3 regions of the Duganella kummerowiae genome follow, and region 3 is predicted to be linked to each of the others. Evidence: predicted binding sites of a transcription regulator. Region 3 holds the regulator's gene; each other region holds the start of a gene.
The links. The regulator LexA, encoded in region 3, represses DNA repair genes until DNA is damaged. The targets are predictions, from matches to a motif close to ACTGTATNNNNATACAGT.
Positions count from the first base shown of each region.

Region 1 (7,067 bases), 120 kb from region 3:
CGTCCCCTGGCCGGTGAAAGCGGTTCATGACGGGATGATCGTCCGCATTCACGGTCAACTGCGTGAACGAATGACTCAGTGTGCCATCTTCCTCCTCCCAGGAGCGCCACAGCCCGGCCACGGCGAACGGCGACTTGTCAGCCATCCCGATGGCCCAGCGCACATGGGCGCCGCCTTCCCAGTTCGGCTCGAACACGGCCAGCGATGGCACCAGGCACAGCTTTGATTCGGCCCAGGCCCGCTTGTAGGTGCGCAGTTCGCCCACGGTTTCCCCGCGCGCATTCATGGTTGTCATGGTGCGCCCCAGCGGCAGCTTGCGCTTGGGGACGAAGCCGTAGGAGCCGAGCATGCCCTGGCGCCGGCCCTGGTCGTCGTGAATGATGAAGGGCGCCTTGTAGTCCTGATAGATTTCCTCGCGCCAGTCCTCGCCGCTTTCCAGCGGCGTACGGAACCAGTCAAACGCCATCTGGCGCGATACCGTGATGTAGTTGACGCACATGCTTGATCCTCCGGGCGGCCATGCCTATCTGAACGCTAAGCATGGTAGCACCAGGATGAGCTAACCGCGCACATGCTGAAGACCAGGCGCAGCAGTCAGACCTTCCTAGCGCTCTAGCTGCATGGCGTGGGCCGTCGGATCCAGGCCGGCCGGCAATTTCGTATGCCGGTCATACCGCGCACCAGTGAATTTCGCACCCTCGATGCAGGCGCCGGTCAGATCGGCGCCGCACAAATCGGTGCCGCCGCCCAGGTTGTCGCGGGAGAGGTCGGCACCGCGTAGATCCGCCCCGACCAGGCACGCTTCCGTTAACGTCGCGCCGTTCAGCAGGGCGTTTCTCATGTTCGCATGGCTGAAGTCCGCGCGAAACAGGAAAGCCCAGTATAGGTCAGCCTGCTCGAAGTCGGCATGCCGCAGCCGCGCTCCCGCGAACGTCGCCCCTTCCAGCACCTGTCCCCGGAAACTGGCGCCGTCCAGGTGTTGATCGTCAAAATCCAGCGGCCCACGCTTGCGAAGGCTTGGCTTGCTACCCCGATGGTCATCATCCATATTCACTCCCAGCGTAGCGGTGATAGTCAAGGTAGCACAAAAGCAGCATTGCCGTTCAGGAAACAAATCGACCTTGCGTTCCTGCCCAAGCAGGCTCTATACTGACACTGTGTTTTTATACAGTATTCTTGCGCAGCAACATGATAGCCACCGCCTACACCCCGACACCGGAAGACCAGCAAGCCGCCCAGGCGGCGATGCGTCACGTCTGGCGGGCCAGTGAGCTGAGCCGTGGCCGTATCATGTCCATACCCACCGGGCACAGCCTGCTGGATGCCGAGCTGCCCGACGGCGGCTGGCCCCAGTCCAGCCTGGTGGAGCTGTTGCTGCAGCAGTCCGGCATCGGCGAAATGCATTTGCTGCGGCCCGCGCTGGCGGCGCTGTCGCAGCGGCGCCGCGTGGCCCTGGTGCAGCCGCCACACCGGCCCAACGTGGCGGCCTGCAAGTTCCTCGACCTGGCGTGCCCCAACATCCTGTGGATCAAGGCCAGCAGCACTGCCGACGCGCTGTGGTCCACCGAGCAAATCCTACGCAACGGCGGCTGCGGCGCCGTGCTGCTGTGGCAGCGCAACGTGCGCAGCGAATCGCTGCGCAGGCTGAACCTGGCCGCCCAGAGCGCGGATGCCGTGTTCTGGCTGCTGCGTCCCCTGAGCGCCGCCTCCGATGCCTCCCCGGCGCCGCTGCGCGTTGCGCTGCGTCCTGCGGTGGGCGGCATTTCCGCCCACATCATCAAGCGCCGTGGTCCCCACCACGACGATCCCCTGTTCATCCCGCTGGCCAGCATGCCGGCACGTCAACGGTTTCTCAACGATGCGGTACTGGCTCAGCGTTCACCTTCCACTACTGCCGCTCGAATCCGTCCGGCCGCGCTGGTGTGATCCGGCGCCGCATGCGGTGGTCGAGAAGGGCAGGGTGGTCGCGGTCTCGCGCGAGGCCTATGCGGCGGGCGTGCGGGCCGGGATGCGGCCTGGTGGTGTGTCGGCCGTGTCGCCGGCCACCGTCATCCTCGAACGCGACGCCCAGCGGGAGGAGATCATGCGCAATGCCGTGGCGCTGGCGCTGCTGCAGTTCACGCCCGAAGTGGCGCACGCGGACGACTTCAGCGTGCTGCTGGACGTCACCGCCAGCCTGCGCCTGTTCGGCGGCCGCGCCGCGATTGGCCGCCGCGTGCGCGCCAGTACCCAGGCGCTGGGCCTGACAGTAAGGCTGGCCTCCGCCCCGACCGCCATGGGCGCCTGGCTGCTGGCGCGCCTGGCCCTGAACCGCCGCCACATCCTGCTGCGCCGCACCGTCAAGATGCTGACCATGGCGCGCCAGCTGGACCGCGTGCCCTGCGGCTACCTGCCGTCGGCACAGGCGCATCTGGAGTGGCTGGCCGGGATAGGCGCTGAGAACCTGGCCGCGCTGCGCCGCCTGCCGCGCCAGGGCATTCAGCGCCGCATGAGCAAGCAGGTCTTGAGCGAATTGGACCGCGCCTACGGCGCCGCGCCCGAGATGTTCGACTGGATCGCCGTGCCGGAGACCTTCTCGGCGCGCATCGAAACCTTCGACCGGGTCGAACATGCCGAAGCCCTGCTGGACGGCGCCGGCGGCCTGTTGCAGCAGCTGGTGGGCTGGCTGGTGGCGCGCCAGCGCGCGGTGAGTACATTTGCCTTCCTGCTGGAGCACGAGCGGGGCCGGGACGCGATCGCGCCGACGGAACTGGAAATCCGCCTGGCCGAACCGGGCTGGCATATCGACCACATGCGGCGCCTGCTCAAGGAACGCCTGGGACGCCTGGAACTGGCCGCGCCGGTGATCGCCGTCCGCCTGGAGGTGCGGCTGCTGGCCGAGATGGCGCCGCCTACCTACGACCTGTTCCCCGAGCCGGGCGGCAGCCCCGCCGATTTCAAGCGCCTGCTGGAACTGCTGTCCGCACGCCTGGGCAGCGACAACGTGCTGGTGCCAGTGGACACCCACGACCACCGGCCGGAGACGGCCAACGCCTGGATGCCGGCCGCCGCCAAGCCACCCAGGCCGCAGGCCGGCGGCGAACCGTTCGAGCGTCCCTTCTGGCTGCTGGACCAGCCCATCGCGCTGCTGATGCGCGACGAGCGTCCGTTTTATGGATCGCCGCTGCGCATGCTGCGCGGTCCCGAGCGCATCGAGGCCGGCTGGTGGGACGACCAGCTGGCCGCGCGCGACTACTACATCGCCCAGGGCGCGGATGCCAGCTGCTACTGGGTGTACCTGGAGCGGGTGCCCGATGGCCGCTGGTATTTGCATGGCATGTTCGGCTGAGCATGGACGCGCCTACCCCAACGTCCGCGCTGCCGGATTACGCCGAGCTGCAGTGCTGCAGCCATTATTCCTTCCTGCGCGGCGCCTCGCCGCCCGAGCTGCTGGTCCACCGCGCCGCCCAGCTGGGCTACACGGCGCTGGCGATCACGGACGAATGCTCGCTGGCCGGCGTGGTGAAGGCCCACGTGGAGGCCAAGGAACACGGCCTGCACCTGATCATCGGCAGCCAGATGACGGTCACGCCGGAGGATGGCTCGCCACCGTTCGACGTGCTGGCCCTGGCCATGAACCGCAACGGCTACGGCAACCTCAGTGAACTCATCACCCTGGCCCGCACCCGCGCCGGCAAAGGTCAATACCTGCTCTGGCCGCGCGACATCGCCAGGCCGCCACCGGATCTCGCCCATCTCAAGGGCCTGCCGGACTGCCAGCTGATCCTGTGCCCGCGCTACCGCGCGCCGTACGAGGATGTCGAGCGCCAGGCCGAATGGCTGGTGCGCTGCGCACCGGGCCGCGCGCGCATCGCGCTCACGCTGCACTACCGCGCAGAGGATGACCGGCACCGCGCCATGGTGGAGGCCATCGCCGAGGAATTCAGCCTGCCGGTCGTCGCCACCGGCGACGTCATGATGCACGTACGCTCGATGAAGATCATCCAGGACACCATGACGGCGATTCGCTTGAGCACCCCGGTGGCGCAGTGCGGCTACCAGCTGGCGTCCAACGCCGAGGCGCACCTGCGCTCGCGCGTGCGGCTGGGGAATCTGTACCCGCGCGCCGCCCTGGACGAGACGGTGCGCGTGGCGCGCCTGTGCACCTTCTCGCTGGACGAGCTGCGCTACGAATACCCGGACGAGGTGGTCCCCGATGGCACCACGCCCACCGCCTACCTGCGCGAGCAAGCCTATATCGGCGCGCACTGGCGCTATCCCGGCGCCATCCCGGCCAACGTGCAGGCGCAGCTGGAATACGAGCTGGAACTGATTGCCGACATGCGCTACGAACCGTACTTCCTCACCGTGTACGACATCGTGCGCTACGCCCGCTCGCAAAAAATCCTGTGCCAGGGCAGGGGATCGGCTGCCAACAGCGCCGTCTGCTACTGCCTGGGCATCACGGAGGTGGATCCGTCGCGCGGCACGCTGCTGTTCGAGCGCTTCATCTCGCGCGAACGCGATGAGCCGCCCGACATCGATGTCGACTTCGAGCACCAGCGCCGCGAGGAGGTGATCCAGTACATTTACCGCAAATATGGCCGCGCCAGGGCAGCGCTGACGGCGGTGGTGATCTGCTACCGCCCGCGCAGTGTGGTGCGCGACGTGGGGCGTGCGCTGGGCGTGGACTTGTCCGTCGTGGACAAGGTGGCCAAGGCCAGCCACGGCTGGGGAGGGCGCTCCGACCTGCGCCAGCGGCTGGAAACCTGCGGCTTCGATCCTGATTCGGCGGTGGCCGACAAATGGGGCTGGATCGCCGACCGCATGATGAGTTTTCCACGCCACCTGTCGCAGCATCCGGGCGGCTTCGTGATCTCGCGCGGGCCGCTGTCACGCCTGGTGCCAATCGAGAACGCGGCCATGCAGGACCGCACCGTGATCCAATGGGACAAGGATGACATCGACGCCATCGGCTTGCTGAAAATCGACGTGCTGGCGCTGGGCATGCTGTCCTGCCTGTCGCGCACCCTGGAGCTGATCTCCCGGCAGCGCGGCGAACGCTTCGAACTGGGCGATATCCCGTACGAAGACCCGGCCACCTACGAGATGATCTCGCGCGCCGACACGGTGGGCGTGTTCCAGATCGAATCGCGCGCCCAGATGTCCATGCTGCCGCGCATGCAGCCGCGCGAGTTCTACGACCTGGTGATCGAGGTCGCCATCATCCGGCCAGGCCCGATCCAGGGCGGCATGATACAGCCCTACCTGCGGCGCCGGCAGGGCGAGGAGCCGGTCACCTATCCCAGCCCGGAGGTAGAGGCGGTCCTGAAGCGCACCCTTGGCGTACCCATCTTCCAGGAGCAGGTGATGGCGATTGCCATGACAGCGGCAGGATTCACGCCAGGGGAGGCGGACCGCCTGCGCCGCGCCATGGCTGCCTGGAAGCGCAAGGGCGGGCTGGAACAGTTCGAGGACAAGCTGATGCAGGGGATGGCCGAACGCGGCTACACCACCGCCTTCGCCACCTCCATCGTTTCGCAGATACGCGGCTTCGCGGGTTACGGATTCCCGGAATCGCACGCGCACTCGTTCGCGCTGCTGGCCTATGCCAGCAGCTGGCTCAAATGCCACCACCCGGCCGAGTTCCTGGCCGCGCTCCTGAACAGCCAGCCCATGGGCTTCTACAGCCGCTCGTCGCTGGTGCAGGACGCGCGGCGCCATGGCGTGGAAGTCCGTCCCGTCGATGTATGCGCCAGCAGCTGGGAGGCTTCGCTGGAGCGCGCGGCCAGTGGCGCACTGGCGGTGCGCCTGGGCCTGAACAACATCAACGGCATGGAGCGCGTGGCAGCCTGGCGCATCGAAGAAGCACGCACCGTGCGGCAGTTCGACAGCCCGCGCGACCTGGCCGCACGCGCGGATCTTACGTCGGCGCACATGACGGCGCTGGCTTCGGCCAATGCGCTGGCTGCCATTGTGGGGAACCGCCGCAGCGCCATGTGGGATGCCGCTGCCAGCGTGCCGGAGCGTGGATTGTTGAAGACGGCAGCCATCGCGGAAGCGCCGGTGACCCTGCAGGCGCCGGCGGAAGGGGAGGAGATCGTGGCCGACTACCGCCATCTCGGCCTGACACTTGGCCGCCACCCGCTGGCGCTGCTTCGCGAGCGGCTGACCAGGATGCGCTTCGTCCCATCCGAAGTGCTCAACACCTTCGATGACGGGCAGCTGGCGCGTGGCTGCGGCATCGTCACGGTGCGCCAGCGGCCGGCGACGGCGAACGGGGTGATCTTCCTGACGCTGGAGGACGAATTCGGGACCATCAACATTATCGTCTGGCCGTCGCTGGCAGAGCAGCAGCGGCGCGAGCTGATGACCTCGCAGCTGCTTGGGGTGTATGGGATCTGGCAATCCAAGAGCGGTGTTCGCAATCTTATCGCCAAGCGGCTGGTGGATTGCTCGCATTTGCTAGGAGAGCTTGCAACGTCGTCACGGGACTTTCACTAGCTTGGCACCTGAGGTGGCAGAATAAAACTTAACGTAGTGTCCTAGTTGGGTGAACCACCACACCTTGCCCTCGAGAATCACATCTCATACACCACTTCCGGGGACGCAATCTATTGTTGGGAAAAATCGTTTCATCGATCCTTTGGATGGTCTCAAAAATGACGTGATAATTGGTGACTTTTTCGTTTTGATAAGATGTTATTCTTAACGACACGTTTAAGTGCAGTCAACATACCCCTAAAACGACCTTTCGTTAATGAATAGCCATGTCTAAGTCACTTTCGGAGTACAAGCGGTTCTTGGTCAAAAGCCAGGTTGGGTTTTCGGAATACGAGAAGAAGCTGGCGAGGCTTGTTCTGGACAATTTCGCAGCCGTCGAAGCGTGCGGAACAGCCGGTGGTAAGCGAGGGAAGTTGATTGCGAAATTGATATCTTCTGCAGGTGATTTCGCTTCGAGCGACTTGAATGTCAAGGTGGAAGCAGCTGGTGAGGATGCTGGGAAGATCGTTCAGCTGTCCAGTATGAAAGTGCAGAATTTCAGGGGCTTTTCCGCAGAGCACACGCTGGAATTTAAGAACCCCTAC
Region 1 covers NZ_JBKFEH010000010.1:513,376-520,442, forward strand. Annotated here, with positions in the region: gene ACLB1G_RS15990 (SOS response-associated peptidase) at 1-499, opposite strand, end outside; gene ACLB1G_RS15995 (pentapeptide repeat-containing protein) at 605-1,048, opposite strand; gene imuA (translesion DNA synthesis-associated protein ImuA) at 1,189-1,926, shown strand; gene ACLB1G_RS16005 (Y-family DNA polymerase) at 1,859-3,328, shown strand; gene ACLB1G_RS16010 (error-prone DNA polymerase) at 3,331-6,483, shown strand; gene ACLB1G_RS16015 (AAA family ATPase) at 6,750-7,067, shown strand, end outside.
Region 1: imuA (translesion DNA synthesis-associated protein ImuA) is a predicted target of LexA. The motif match lies at 1,155-1,172, and genes of this name have one in related genera.

Region 2 (7,067 bases), 130 kb from region 3:
ATCGTCAACGCGCGCCGCCCGCAGCCGTGGAACAACTGGCAGCGCGCCGAGGACTACTACCAGGAAGGCATGCTGATCTGGCTGGACGTGGACACCAAAATCCGCGAACTGTCGAAGGACAAGCGCTCGCTCAACGACTTCGCGCGGGCCTTCTTCGGTGTGGACGACGGCAAGTACACGGCCAATCACTACACCTTCGAGGACGTGGTCCAGGCCCTGAACAAGCTGCAGCCCTACGACTGGGCGCCCTTCCTGCGCAGCCGGCTGGACGGCCACGGCCCCGGCGCTCCACTGGACGGCCTGGCGCGCGCCGGCTGGAAACTGGTCTACACCGACAAGCAGACCGACTTCCTCAAGCAGCGCGAGGACCAGAGCAAGAGCGCCGACTTCCAGTATTCGCTGGGCTTCTCGGTGGGCGAAGGCGGCAAGGTCGAGGCCATCGTGTGGGATGGGGTGGGCTTCCGGGCCGGCCTGTCCGGCAGCAGCGTGATCGTGGCCGTCAATGGCAAGGCCTACAAGCCGGAACTGCTGCGCGCCGCCGTCACCGCCGCCAAGGGCGGCACGGCGCCCATCGAGATCCTGGTCAAGCGCGGCAGCCTGTACCGCAGCGTTGCGCTGGACTACCACGGCGGCCTGAAATACCCGCGCCTGGAACGCATCCCGGGCACGCCGGACCGCCTGGAAGCCATCTTCGCGCCGCTCAAGTAAGCGGCGCGGGCGCGGTATGGTGTATGCTGGCGGCATGAGCAATGATACCGACATCACACTGAGCGGCCCGTTCAAGGCCACCGACAGTTCCGGCCGCGCCCACGAGGCCAAGGCCATCCGCATCTTCGACGAAGGCTATGGCGCCATCGACGTCTACGTCGACTTCAAGGCGCCCATCGCCGGCCTGCACAAGGACCGCGCCCTGATCGACTCCGTGGTGGCCCAGCTGCGCACGGCCGGCTACAAGGGCCCGGCCCTGGCGGCCGGCGATCCGGTGCTGCAGGAAGGCCGATTGCTGGTGCTGGAAGCGCCCGACGAATTCAACGCCTTTGCCGCCAGCAAGGGCTGGAAAGACTTGTCGGAAGACTTTTAAGAGTCCGTTTCAAAAAGACCATGGCGTCGTTGCCGCTCCTTGCCGTGCAGGCGCACTGTCTGCGTCGCGGCGCCTAGCCCTGCTCATTTTGAAACGGCCTCTCAGCCTGGGCGGCTGGCTCCAGGTAGCGGTCGGCCCAGGCCGCGATCAGATTGGCGGTATACACCGCATCCTCCCTGCGCGTGAGCAAATGGTCGGCCGTGTCCAGCGACACGAAGCTTTTCGGATGCTTGGCCGCCATGAAGATTTCCATGGCATTGGCCAGCGCCACAGTATCGTCGCCGGGCGCGTGCAGCACCAGCAGCGCGCGCCGCAGGGTGGCGATGCTCTCCTTCAGGCTATGGCTGGCCGCATCCTCCACGAACTGCTGTTTGATCACGAACGGACGCCCGGCCAGCTGCACCCTGGCCTCGCCCTCGGCGGCAATGGTGTCCAGGTGGTCGCGGAACATGGTGGTGACATAGGCCGGCGTGCTGGGCGCGCCCATGGTGACCACTGCCTTCGCCTCCGGGATCTGGCCGGCGGCCGCCAGCACGGCCGCGCCACCCAAGCTATGGCCGATCAGCAACTGCGGCGCCGCATAGCGTTCGCGCATGACCTGCGCGGCGGCGGCCAGGTCGTCCACGTTGGAGCTGAAATTGGTGTCGGAAAAGTCGCCGCCGCTGGCGCCCAGCCCGGTGAAATCGAAGCGCAGCACGGCGATGCCGTGCGCGGCCAGCGCTTGCGCCACACGCGCCGCGCCGATGGCGTCCTTGCCGCAAGTGAAGCAATGCGCAAACAGGGCGTAAGCCCGCACCGCCTCCCTGGGCGCATCCAGCCGGGCCGCCAGCTGATGGCCGCTGACGGTGGTGAATTCAAAACGTTCAACCCGCATCGTGGTTCCTGACTGAGAAAGACATTACTGTGCATCAGAAGCCGTAACCGAGCAAGGTCTGCGGTGCCGACTTGCCTGCACCGCCGACGCGAATTATACTGTATAAAAACACAGTGCACCGAAATCCGCCATGCTAGCCCCTCCCTTACCTGCCAGTGCCGCCAGTTCCACCGATCCGCACGCGCTGCGCGACGTGTGGCGCGCCAGCGAATTGTCGCGGGCCGGCATGGCCACCTGCCTGACAGGTTTCCGGCCGCTGGACCGCGAACTGCCCAACGGCGGCTGGCCGCGCTCGGCCATGATAGAACTGCTGCCCCAGCAGCCCGGCATCGGCGAGATGCAGTTGCTGCAGCCGGTGCTGCGCCTGCTGTCGGCGCGCCAGCACGTGGCCTTCATCCAGCCGCCCTACCAGCCGCACGCCATGGCTTGCCGCAGCTGGGAACTCGACGAGCGCAACCTGCTGTGGCTACGCCCGCACAGCAGTGGCGACGCCCTGTGGGCCGCCGAACAGGTGCTGCGCAACGGCAGCTGCGGCGCCCTCATCCTGTGGCAATCGCAGCTGCGTCCGGAAGCCCTGCGCCGCCTCGCCCTGGCGGCCCAGGGCGCCGATACCCTGTTCTGGATGGTGCGCCCGCTGGCCGCCGCCAACAGTCCGTCGCCGGCCCCGCTGCGCATCGCCCTGCGTCCGGCCGCGCGCGGCATCCAGGCCGATATCGTCAAGCGCCGCGGCCCGCACTGCGAGCGTACCCTGTTCATCCCGCTGGCCGGCATGCCGGCCGACCGCCTGTCACGGACTGCCCATCATGAAGCTCCTGCTGAGCGTGCACCTGCCGCTGCTGTCGCTCGAATCGTTACGCCCGAACTGGTGTGAACCCGGCCCCTATGCCGTGATCGACCAGGGCCGGGTGCTGGCCGTCTCGCCCGAGGCCGCCGCCCTCGGCGTGCAGCCCGGCATGCGCGGCGGCGGCGTGGCCGCCATCTCGCCCGAGACCGGCGTGCTGGAACGCGATCCCGCGCGCGAACAGCAAACCCTGCACGCCCTGGCACTGGCCCTGATGCAGTACACGCCGGAAGTCACGCCGCAGGAGGACGCCACCCTGTTGCTGGACGTCTCGGCCAGCTTGCGCCTGTTCGGCGGTCCGCACGCCCTGTGCCGCCGCGTGGCGCGCAGCACGGCGGCGCTGGGCCTGAGCGCGCAGCTGGGCGCCGCCCCCACCGCCCAGGGCGCCTGGCTGCTGGCGCGCGCCGGCCGCCAGCGCGGCCTGCCGCTGCGCCGCCGGGTGCTGCGCCTGGACCGCCTGCGGCGCCGCCTGGACCAGCTGCCCTGTGAACTCCTGCATGCCAGCCTGCCGTACGCGGACTGGCTCAACGGTATCGCCGCGCACCGCCTGGGCGACTTGCGCGCCCTGCCCCGCCCCGGCCTGCAGCGCCGCACCAGCGCGCGCCTGCTGGCCGACCTGGACCGCGCCTACGGCGAGGCGCCCGAATTGTTCGAATGGCTGCAGGCGCCCAAGACTTTTTCGGCCCGCATCGAAACCTTCGACCGCATCGAGCACGCGCATGCGCTGCTGCATGGCGCCACCCAGCTGCTGGCCCAGCTGGCCGGCTGGCTCACGGTGCAGCAGCTGGCCATCCGCGCCATCACACTGTGGATGGAGCACGAGCGCGGGCGCGCCGCCATCGCCCCCACGCCGCTGGAGATCATGCTGGCCGAACCGGCCTGGCAGGACAGCCATCTGATACGCCTGCTCAAGGAACGCCTGGCCAAGGTCGAACTGAGCGCGCCGGTGATCGCGCTGCGCCTGGAAACGCTGAAGCTGGAACCCATGCGCCCACCGACGGAATCGCTGTTCCCCGAACCGGGCGGCACGCCGGAGGATTTCAACCGCCTGCTGGAACTGCTGACCGCCCGCCTGGGCGCGGACAACGTGCTGGTGCCGGCCATGGTTCAGGACTACCGCCCGGAGGTGGGCAACGCCTGGACGCCAGCGACCGCCAAACGCCCGGCGGCGCAGCCCGGCGTGATCGCGGCCGACCGCCCGTTCTGGCTGCTGGCCCGGCCGGTGCCGCTGCTGATGCGCGACGAACGCCCCTGGTACGGCAGTGCGCTCAAGCTGATACGCGGCCCGGAACGCATGGAAGTCGGCTGGTGGGGCGAAAAAACCGTGGTGCGCGACTACTACGTCGGCCAGGGCGCCGACGCCACCTGTTACTGGCTGTACCTGGAGCGCGGCGCACAGGCGCGCTGGTTCCTGCACGGGCTGTATGCCTGAACAGCAATGGGGTAACATGGCAACTCCGCCATTGTTACAGGACTACCATTGGACACCATGCAACTGGCCGGCGCCATCCTGTTCGGACTGGCCCTGCTGCACACCTTCGCCGCCAAGTCGTTCGAGGCCCTGGCGCACCGCCACCCGCGCCACGCCGGCCTGTTCCACCTGCTGGGCGAGGTCGAGGTGGTGTTCGGCTTCTGGGCCTTCCTCCTGGTGCTGTTCATGGCGCTGCTGCAGGGCGGCCAGGCGGCCACCGCCTACGCCGAATCGCGCCAGTACACCGAGCCGCTGTTCGTGTTCGTGGTGATGGTGGTGGCGGCCTCGCGCCCGGTGCTGGACATCGTGCAGCGCCTGCTGCGCGCCATCGCCCGCCTGCTGCCGCTGCGCACCGAGGTCGCCATGACCTGGCTGGGACTGGCCCTGGTGCCGCTGACCGGCTCCCTGATCACCGAGCCGGCCGCCATGACCCTGGCGGCCCTGATGCTGGCGCCGCTGGTGTTCCGCGACGGCGTGCCGGAATGGCTGAAATACGCCGCCCTGGGCGTGCTGTTCGTGAACGTCTCCATCGGCGGCACCCTGACCTCCTATGCCGCGCCGCCAGTGCTGATGGTGGCGTCCACCTGGCAGTGGGACAGCGCCTTCATGGCCGCGCACTTCGGCTGGAAGGCCGCCCTGGCGGTGCTGCTCAACGCCAGCGTGGCGACCGCCGTGCTGCGCAAGCACCTGTCCCCGCCTGCGGCTGGCCACCAGGCGCAGGAACAGGAGCGGGCGCCGCTGCTGGTCAGCCTGATCCACCTGGGCTTCCTGGCCGCCATGGTGGTGCTGGGCCACCATCCGGTGCTGTTCCTCGGCCTGTTCCTGCTGTTCCTGGGCTTCACCCAGGCCTATGAACGCTACCAGTCGCCCCTGATCATCAAGGAAGGCCTGCTGGTGGGCTTTTTCTTGGCCGGGCTGGTGGTGCTGGGCGGGATGCAGCAATGGTGGCTGCAGCCCATCGTGTCCAGCCTGTCGCCGCTGGCCCTGTTCTTCGGCGCCACCGCGCTGACCGCCATCACCGACAACGCCGCCCTGACCTATCTCGGCTCGCTGATAGACGGCATATCGCCGGGCTCGCAATACATGCTGATGGCCGGCGCCGTCACCGGCGGCGGCCTGACCGTGATCGCCAACGCCCCCAATCCGGCCGGGGTGGCGCTGCTGCGGCGCGGCTTCAACGATGCATCGATAGGCGCAGGCGCGCTGCTGCTGGGCGCCCTGGCGCCGACCGCCGTGGCGGCTGCCGCCTTTTTGCTGTTGTGATGTTCAGCGCCGGCGCTGGCGCTTGAAGAAGTCCAGCAGCATCCTGCTGGCATCCGGCCCGGCCGCGTGGTTGAACTTGTGGGTAGCGTCGCCGCCGCTCCAGGCATGCGGCAGGTCGTCCACCCGGGCCACGCGCAGCACCAGCTTGCGGCCATCGTGGTAATCCTCGATCCGATGCGCGCCGTGGCGCGCGCCGCGTCCCGGCTTGAGCGTCACCCTGGGCGGCGCCGAGGGCGGCAGGCCGTTCAGCAGCAGGCTTTGGCGCACCAGCTGCTGCTGGTTCACCGGCCGCACCACGGTATCGCCCCAGCCCTGGATCAGGATGGTGGGCAGGACCGGAAAGCGCGCGCGCGCCTGCATGAGCTCGTGGATGGCGGCCTCGGTGCGCAGTCCCGCGCCATGCCGCATCACGGCCAGCGCGCCCACCGGGCTGTGTCCGGCGCCGAAGGCCGGGCCGGAATGCAGGCCCACCGCCGCGATCAGCTCGGGACGATGCAGCGCCAGGATGTGCGCCATCCCGGCGCCGGCCGATATGCCGGCGGCGTAGATGCGGCTACGGTCGATTGCATACTGCGCCATCACCTCGCCCAGCACGCCCATCACCAGGGGCAGGTCGCCGCCGCCCTGCTGGGTGGCGCGCTCGTACCACTTCCAGCAGCGCTGCGCATGGTTGCCAAGCGACTGCTGCGGATACAGCACCGCATAGCCCATGCGCTCGGCCACCTGGTTCATGCGCGTGCCCTGCGCGAACTGGGTGGCGGTCTGCTGGCAGCCATGCAGCATCACCACCAGCGGCCATCCTTGCGGCGGGGTGGGCTGATCGGGCAAATACAGCCAGTAGTTGATGCGCTGGGCCGGCAGGCCTGAGCCGGCCGCCACCGTGTGCTGCGCCGCCAGCCATTTGCCCGGCGCCGGCGCCGGGGCGACGGCGCGCGCACCGGCAGCGGACGATGCGGCGGCAGCACGGGCCCTGGGCACGGGCTTCGGCGCCGCCGGCGATGTGTGGACGGGTTTGGGTATGGACGGCTTGGCAGCGGATGGCTTGGACTTGACCGCCGCCTTGGTTCCCGCCTTGGTTCCCGCCTTGGTTCCCGCCTTGGCTCCCGCCTTGGCGCGGCGCGGCGGCGCGGACAACAGGGGCGCCAGCAGCGCCTCGGTAGCCTTGCCGATGGCGCGGCGCTGGGCCTTGCCGCCCTTGGCCAGGCTGCGCAGCAGGCGCACTCCCGGCGCCAGCTTCACCATGACGTATTCCCGATATCGGCCTTCATCGCGCTCCTCCCGTGCAGCGGACAGTCTGGCACCACGCCGTCCGCGCGTCGGTACGCCACCCCGCTTTAGGGGGCGTCAGCGCAGCATGGACTCCCACACTTTCTGCAGGCGCTTGGCCGATACCGGCATCGGCGTGCGCAGCTCCTGGGCGAACAGCGACACCCGCAGCTCCTCCAGCATCCAGCGGAATTCCACCATCTTCGGATCGGTGTTCTTGCCGGCCTGCTTGTCGCGGCTGGCGCGCAAATAGGGTGCGGCGGCCTGTTGC
Region 2 covers NZ_JBKFEH010000010.1:261,679-268,745, reverse strand. Annotated here, with positions in the region: gene ACLB1G_RS14800 (M61 family metallopeptidase) at 1-708, shown strand, start outside; gene ACLB1G_RS14795 (hypothetical protein) at 743-1,081, shown strand; gene ACLB1G_RS14790 (alpha/beta hydrolase family protein) at 1,155-1,955, opposite strand; gene imuA (translesion DNA synthesis-associated protein ImuA) at 2,086-2,826, shown strand; gene ACLB1G_RS14780 (Y-family DNA polymerase) at 2,759-4,228, shown strand; gene ACLB1G_RS14775 (putative Na+/H+ antiporter) at 4,286-5,530, shown strand; gene ACLB1G_RS14770 (extracellular catalytic domain type 1 short-chain-length polyhydroxyalkanoate depolymerase) at 5,534-6,772, opposite strand; gene hrpA (ATP-dependent RNA helicase HrpA) at 6,875-7,067, opposite strand, start outside.
Region 2: imuA (translesion DNA synthesis-associated protein ImuA) is a predicted target of LexA. The motif match lies at 2,053-2,070, and genes of this name have one in related genera.

Region 3 (7,067 bases):
TCGGCCTGTTTTTCCACGCCTTCGATGGCGTGCACGCGGTTTTCCAGGTCGTCGAAGTTGGTCATCAGGCCCAGCATTTCCTTGGCGCCCTTGACGCACAACTCGGCGTGCTGGTTGAACAGGTCAAAAAATTTGCCCTCAGAGGGCATCAAGCGTCCGAACATTGTCTTTCTCCGTTTATCGATACGTGTTGCGATACGTGTTGCTTGCCGGCCGCGCCCGGGTCGGGCGCACCGGCGCTTAGTCGCCTTGGTAAGTCGCCAGGTTACCGGCGTAGTTGCCAAACTTGGTGTATGCGCCTATCCAGGTCAGGCGGACGGCGCCGATCGGGCCGTTACGCTGCTTGCCGATGATGATCTCGGCGGTGCCCTTCTCGGGCGAATCGGGGTTGTAGACCTCGTCGCGGTACAGGAAGATGATGACGTCCGCGTCCTGCTCGATAGCGCCGGATTCGCGCAAGTCCGACATCACGGGGCGCTTGTTGGGGCGCTGCTCCAGCGAGCGGTTCAGCTGCGACAGCGCGATCACCGGGCAGCCCAGCTCCTTGGCCAGGCCCTTGAGCGAACGCGAGATTTCCGAGATCTCGGCGGCGCGGTTGTCGCCCGGCTTGGAACCCTGCATCAGCTGCAGGTAGTCGACGATGATCAGGCCCAGCTTGCCGCACTGGCGCGCCAGGCGGCGCGCGCGGGCCCGCATCTCGATCGGGTTCAGGGCCGGGGTTTCGTCGATGAAGATCTGGGCGTCGTTCATCTTCTGGATGGCGTGCGTCAGGCGCGGCCAGTCCTCGTCGATCAGGCGGCCGGTACGCAGGCGGTGCTGGTCCAGCTGGCCGACCGAACCCAGCATACGCATGGCCAGCTGGGCGCCGCCCATCTCCATGGAGAACACGGCCACCGGCAGGCCCGCTTCGATGGCCACGTTCTCGCCGATGTTGACCGAGAACGCGGTCTTGCCCATGGACGGGCGTCCGGCCACGATCACCAGGTCGCCGCCCTGCAGGCCGGAAGTCATGCGGTCCAGGTCGATGAAGCCGGTCGGCACGCCCGTGATCTCGGACTGGTTCTCGCGCGAGTAGAGTTCGTCGATGCGTTCCACCACCTGGGTCAGCAGCGGCTGCACCGGCAGCCAGCCGGCCGCGCCGCGCGCGCCCTGCTCGGCAATGGCGAAGATGCGCGATTCGGCCTCGTCCAGGATTTCCTTGGTTTCCTTGCCCTGCGGGTTGAACGCCTGCCCCGAGATATCGTCGGCCACCGTGATCAGCTGGCGCAGCACGCCGCGGTCGCGCACGATCTCGGCGTAGCGCCGGATATTGGCCGCCGACGGCGTGTTTTGCGCCATCGCGTTCAGGTAGGCCAGGCCGCCCACTTCCTCCGCCTTGCCCAGCTGGACCAGCGCCTCGTACACCGTGATCACGTCGGCCGGCTTGGAAGCGTTGATCAGCCTGACCATCTGCTCGAAGATGATGCGGTGGTCGTAGCGGTAGAAATCCTCCGGCTGCATGAAGTCGGCGATACGGTCGAAAGCGGCGTTATCGCGCAGCAGGCCGCCGATGACGGACTGTTCCGCCTCGATGGAATGCGGCGGTACGCGGATCGAGTCTACCTGTGGATCGGAGGGGGCGTTCATGGCGGGCATTATACCTGCTTAGCTACGGCGGCAAAAAAAGTGCCGCTAAAAAATTTTGTTGCATAAATGAAAAATGCATGAAAAAAGCCGGGGGTTCCCCGGCTTTTTTAGGTATTGCACGACACCAGCCCCGCAGGGCCGGACGCCGTTCTTAGGCAGCTTCGCCCACGACGGCGATGGTCACGTCGACCACCACGTCGGTGTGCAGGGCCACGCTCACCGGGTGTTCGCCGGTGGTTTTCAGCGGGCCGTTCGGCAGGCGCACGTTGGCTTTTTCAACGGCGAAACCGACTTTGCTCAGGGCTTCGGCGATGTCGAAGTTGGTCACGGAACCGAACAGGCGGCCGTCAACGCCGGCTTTCTGGGTCACGGTCACGGTCTGGCCGGCCAGTTTCTCGCCCTGGCCTTGTGCTTCAGCCAGCTTGGCGGCGGCGGCTTTTTCCAGCTCGGCGCGCTTCACTTCGAATTCAGCCACGGCAGCGGCGGTAGCGCGGCGGGCTTTCTTTTGCGGGATCAGGAAGTTACGTGCGTAACCGTCCTTGACTTTAACGACTTCGCCCAGGTTGCCCAGGTTGACAACTTTTTCCAACAGAATGATTTGCATGTTTCTCTCCAGGATGGTCTGCGGCGCGGATTAGGCGTTGTGCAGATCGGTGTAAGGCAGCAGGGCCAGGTAGCGAGCGCGCTTGATGGCGGTGTCCACTTGGCGCTGGTAGTGCGCCTTGGTGCCGGTCAGGCGGGCCGGCATGATCTTGCCGTTTTCCTGGATGAAGTCCTTCAGGGTGTCCACGTCTTTGTAGTCCACTTGTTCCACGCCGGCGGCGGTGAAGCGGCAGAACTTCTTGCGCTTGAACAGAGGGTTTTGTTGCTTGCGCTTTTCTTTCAGCTTGAGCTTGTTTTTGTCGAACTTTTTACCGAATGCCATTTTAGGCTCCTGTATCTAAATGGGCGCTGTCTGCGACAGCACTGAAATCAATGATGTGAAATACCAGGCTTTTGCTGTTGCGGTTTTTCTTGTTCAGAAAACCGCTGAACTGATACAGCCCTCCCAGAGACGCCTGCCCGAAGCGGTTCGCAATCTCGCCCGCGGCTATCGCGGACACTTCGAACTCGCTGAGCCGGGCGATGCCGGCCTCGATTTGCTGCGACCGGTGCTGCAGGACAGCGTTCACGATCGGCATGCCGGCCGGGGTGTACCGCAGGGTATCCCGCTCGGCGATCAAGGCGATGATCTGGAGCTGGTTCAGCTCAGGTTCCCAGCAAATTAAGCGGCAGCGGCTGCGGGAGCAGCGGCGGCTTCAGCGCGGTGGGATTTCGCTGCATCTTCGCGTTGCACCGACTTCATCATCGGCGAAGGAGCGGTTTCCGCTTTCTTCATTTTCACGGTCAGGTGACGCAGCACGGCATCATTGAATTTGAATGCGGTTTCCAGCTCGACCAGGGTCTCGTTGTCGCATTCGATGTTCATGCAGATGTAGTGTGCCTTGGCCAGCTTCTGGATCGAGTAAGCCATTTGGCGGCGGCCCCAGTCTTCGACGCGGTGCACGTTGCCACCGCGGCTGGTGACGCTAGCTTTGTAGCGTTCGATCATGGCGGGCACTTGCTCGCTCTGGTCCGGATGGACGATAAAAACGATTTCGTAGTGACGCATGTAAACTCCCTTAAGGACTTGAAGAAATAGCCCACCCTGGCGTCAAGACAGGTGTGGGAAGAGGTAAGCCCGCGACTATAGCACTGTTTTGCCCCCAAAACAAGCAGCCGCCCGGGGCGCGCCGGGCGGCGCGCATGAAAATATTTCGTCCAAAACAAGAAATCCCCTTGCATTCCCTCTCGCACTGTACAAAAATACAGACTGTTTATATCCACAGGCCAGAGGGCCCCGCTCCCATGATCAAGCTCACCGCACGGCAAGAACAAATTCTCAACCTGATCAAGGACGCCATCGACAACACCGGCTTCCCGCCGACCCGCGCCGAAATCGCCAACGAGCTGGGCTTCAAGTCCGCCAACGCGGCCGAGGAGCACCTGCAGGCGCTGGCGCGCAAGGGCGCCATCGAAATCGCGGCCGGCACCTCGCGCGGCATCCGCCTGCTCGGCGCGCACGCCGAGCCGGCCCCGTCGCGCATGCCGCCGCCCAACGCCATGATGTCGCTGCCGCTGATCGGCCGGGTGGCGGCCGGCTCGCCCATCCTGGCGCAGGAAAACCTGGAGACCAGCTACGCGGTCGATCCCAACCTGTTCTCGGCCAGGCCGGACTACCTGCTCAAGGTGCGCGGCGAATCCATGCGCGACGTCGGCATCATGGACGGCGACCTGCTGGCCGTGAAAAAGGTGGACACCGCCAAGAATGGCCAGATCGTGGTGGCGCGCATCGGCAGCGAAGTGACAGTCAAGCGCTACCGCAAGACCGGCGGCCTGGTCGAGCTGCTGCCCGAGAATCCCGACTTCAAGGTGATACAGGTCGATCCGGAAGCCGACGAGTTCGCGCTGGAAGGCCTGGCGGTCGGCTTGCTGCGTACTTGGCATTAAAAAAGGGGCTCTCAATCCGCGCTGAGCGCGATCTTGAGCGCGTTCAGGCTGATTGGGAGATCCCTTTTTTTCTTAACATCCTTCAAGGGCGCAGCTGAAGTCGCCCAGCAAGTCCTCGGTATCCTCGATGCCGACCGAGACCCGTATCAGCGATTCGGCTATGCCCATGGAGGCGCGCCGTTCCGGGCCCATCTCGTAGAAGATGGTATGCGCCACCGGGATGATCAGGGTGCGGGTGTCGCCCAGGTTGGAGGCCGGGATTGCCAGCTTGAGGCGGTTCAGGAAGTCGAAGCAGTCTATGCCCTCCTTCAGCTCAAAGCTCAGCAGCGAACCATAGCTCAGGAACAGCTCGGTGGCGATGCCGTGCTGCGGGTGCGAGGGCAGGCCCGGGTAGTACACGGCCGCCACGCGCTCATCCGATTCCAGCAGGCGCGCCAGGGCCAGGGCATTGGCGCTGGTGCGCTCCATGCGCAGCGCCAGCGTCTCGGCGCCCACGGCGATATGGTGCGCCGCTTCCGGCGCCAGCGAGGCGCCGAAATCACGCAAGCCCTTGGCGCGGATCTGCGCCAGGCCCCACTGCGGCGCGGCGGCCTTCTTGTAGTTGTCGTAGATGTTGGGATAGCGGGTCCAGTCGTACACCCCGGTGTCGGTGACGGCGCCGCCCAGCGCGTTGCCGTGGCCGGCAATGGACTTGGTCAGGGCGTTGACCACCAGCCCGGCGCCCACCGCCCTGGGGCGGAACAGATAGGGCGAGGTCATGGTGTTGTCCACCACGTACAGGATGCCGCGTTCGGCGCACAGCTGGCCGATGCGCTTCAAGTCCGCCACCTGGGTGCGCGGGTTGGCGATGGTCTCGACAAACACGACCCGCGTCTGCGGCGTGATGGCCGCCGCCACCTGGGCCACGTCGGTGGCGTCCACGAAGCTTACATCCACGCCCTGGCTGATGGCGGTCTGCCACAGGCTGTTGGTATTGCCGAACAAAAAGGACGAGGACACCACGTGGTCGCCGGCGCGCAGCAGCGCCTGGAACACCGCGCCGATGGCGCCCATGCCGGTGGCGAAGCAGATGCTGCCCACGCCCTGCTCCATCTTGCTGATCTTGTCCTCCAGCGCGGAGATGGTGGGATTGCCCTGGCGGCCGTAGCGGAAGCCCGGCTCGCGGCTTTGGAACACGGCGGCCAGCTGGCGCGCGTCGGCGTAGCCGAAGGCCACCGAGGTGTGGATGGGCTTGTGCAGCGAGCCGTGCTCTATGCCCTTCTGGCGGTCGTTGTGCAGGATGGTGGTGGTAAAACCGTAGTTCTTCTTGTCGTTCATGTGGGATTCCGAGTGCTGCGGTGAGGCGAAAAAAAAGCCCGGTACCGTGGGGCACCGGGCTGCGGCATCAGGCTTCCGATGTCGCCAGGTTCAGGTTCAGCTGGGTGCGCGCGGCGTCTTCCGGCAGCGGGGCCTTGGTCGGGTTGTGGCGCGCATGCTCGATCTTGTCCAGGTAATCCCTGGACACGTCGCCGGTGATGTAGACGCCGTCGAAGCAGGATGCCTCGAACTTGGTCAGGGCTGGATTGACGTCCGAGATCGAGCGCTTGAGCGCGTCCAGGTCCTGGTACACCAGGGCGTCAGCCGTGATTTCGCGGCACACTTCCTCGGTGCTGCGGCCGTGGGCGATCAGTTCGTCGCGGGTCGGCATGTCGATGCCGTACACGTTCGGGTACAGCACCGGCGGCGCGGCCGAGGCGAAGATCACTTTCTTGGCGCCCGATTCGCGCGCCATCTGCACGATCTCGCGGCTGGTGGTGCCGCGCACGATGGAGTCGTCCACCAGCAGCACGTTCTTGCCCTTGAATTCATCGACAATGGCGTTCAGCTTCTGGCGCACCGATTTCTTGCGCATGGCCTGGCCCGGCATGATGAAGGTGCGGCCGATGTAGCGGTTCTTGATGAAGCCTTCGCGGTACTCCTTGCCCAGCTTGAGCGCCAGCTGGATGGCGGCCGGACGCGAGGAATCGGGAATCGGCATCACCACGTCGATATCGTCGGCCAGGCCTTCGCGCTTGATCTTCTCGGCCAGGTATTCGCCCATTTTCAAGCGGGTGCTGTACACCGAGGCGCCGTCGATCACGGAATCGGGACGGGCCAGGTAGACGAATTCGAACACGCAGGGGTTGAGCGAGGGATTGTCGGCGCAGATGCGGCTGTGCAGCTGCTTGTCGGCGTCGATGAACACCGCTTCGCCCGGCGCGATGTCGCGCACGAAGCGGAAACCCATGCCTTCCAGCGCCACCGATTCGGAGGCGATCAGGTATTCATTGCCCTGGGCCGTTTCGTTGATGCCCAGGCACAGCGGACGGATGCCGTGCGGATCGCGGAAGGCCAGCATGCCCACGCCGGCAATCTGCGCCACCGCCGCATAGCCGCCGCGCACGCGGCGGTTCAGCACCGTGACCGCCTCGAAGATGGCGTCGGCCGTCAGCGACAGGCCGGTGGTGGCCTTATGGATTTCGTGCGCCAGCACATTGAGCAGCACTTCCGAGTCGGAATCCGTGTTGATGTGGCGGCGGTCGTTCTTGAACATCTCTTCCTTGAGCTGTTCCCAGTTGGTCAGGTTGCCGTTGTGCGCCAGCGTGATGCCGTAGGGGGCGTTCACGTAGAACGGCTGCGCTTCCTCTTCGCTGGACGAACCGGCGGTCGGATAGCGGCAGTGGCCGATACCGGTGTTGCCTTGCAGGGTACGCATGTTACGGGTACGGAAAACGTCGCGCACCAGGCCATTGGCCTTGTGCATGGCGAACATGCTGCTGTGATTGGTCGCTATGCCCGCCGCATCCTGGCCGCGGTGCTGCAGCAGCAGCAGCGCGTCATACAGCAGTTGGTTGACAGGTTGATGGGATACGACGCCGACGATGCCACACATG
Region 3 covers NZ_JBKFEH010000010.1:393,439-400,505, reverse strand. Annotated here, with positions in the region: gene ACLB1G_RS15455 (DUF47 domain-containing protein) at 1-164, opposite strand, end outside; gene ACLB1G_RS15450 (replicative DNA helicase) at 241-1,626, opposite strand; gene rplI (50S ribosomal protein L9) at 1,778-2,230, opposite strand; gene rpsR (30S ribosomal protein S18) at 2,261-2,551, opposite strand; gene priB (primosomal replication protein N) at 2,553-2,873, opposite strand; gene rpsF (30S ribosomal protein S6) at 2,891-3,277, opposite strand; gene lexA (transcriptional repressor LexA) at 3,514-4,155, shown strand; gene ACLB1G_RS15420 (cystathionine gamma-synthase family protein) at 4,228-5,472, opposite strand; gene purF (amidophosphoribosyltransferase) at 5,540-7,066, opposite strand.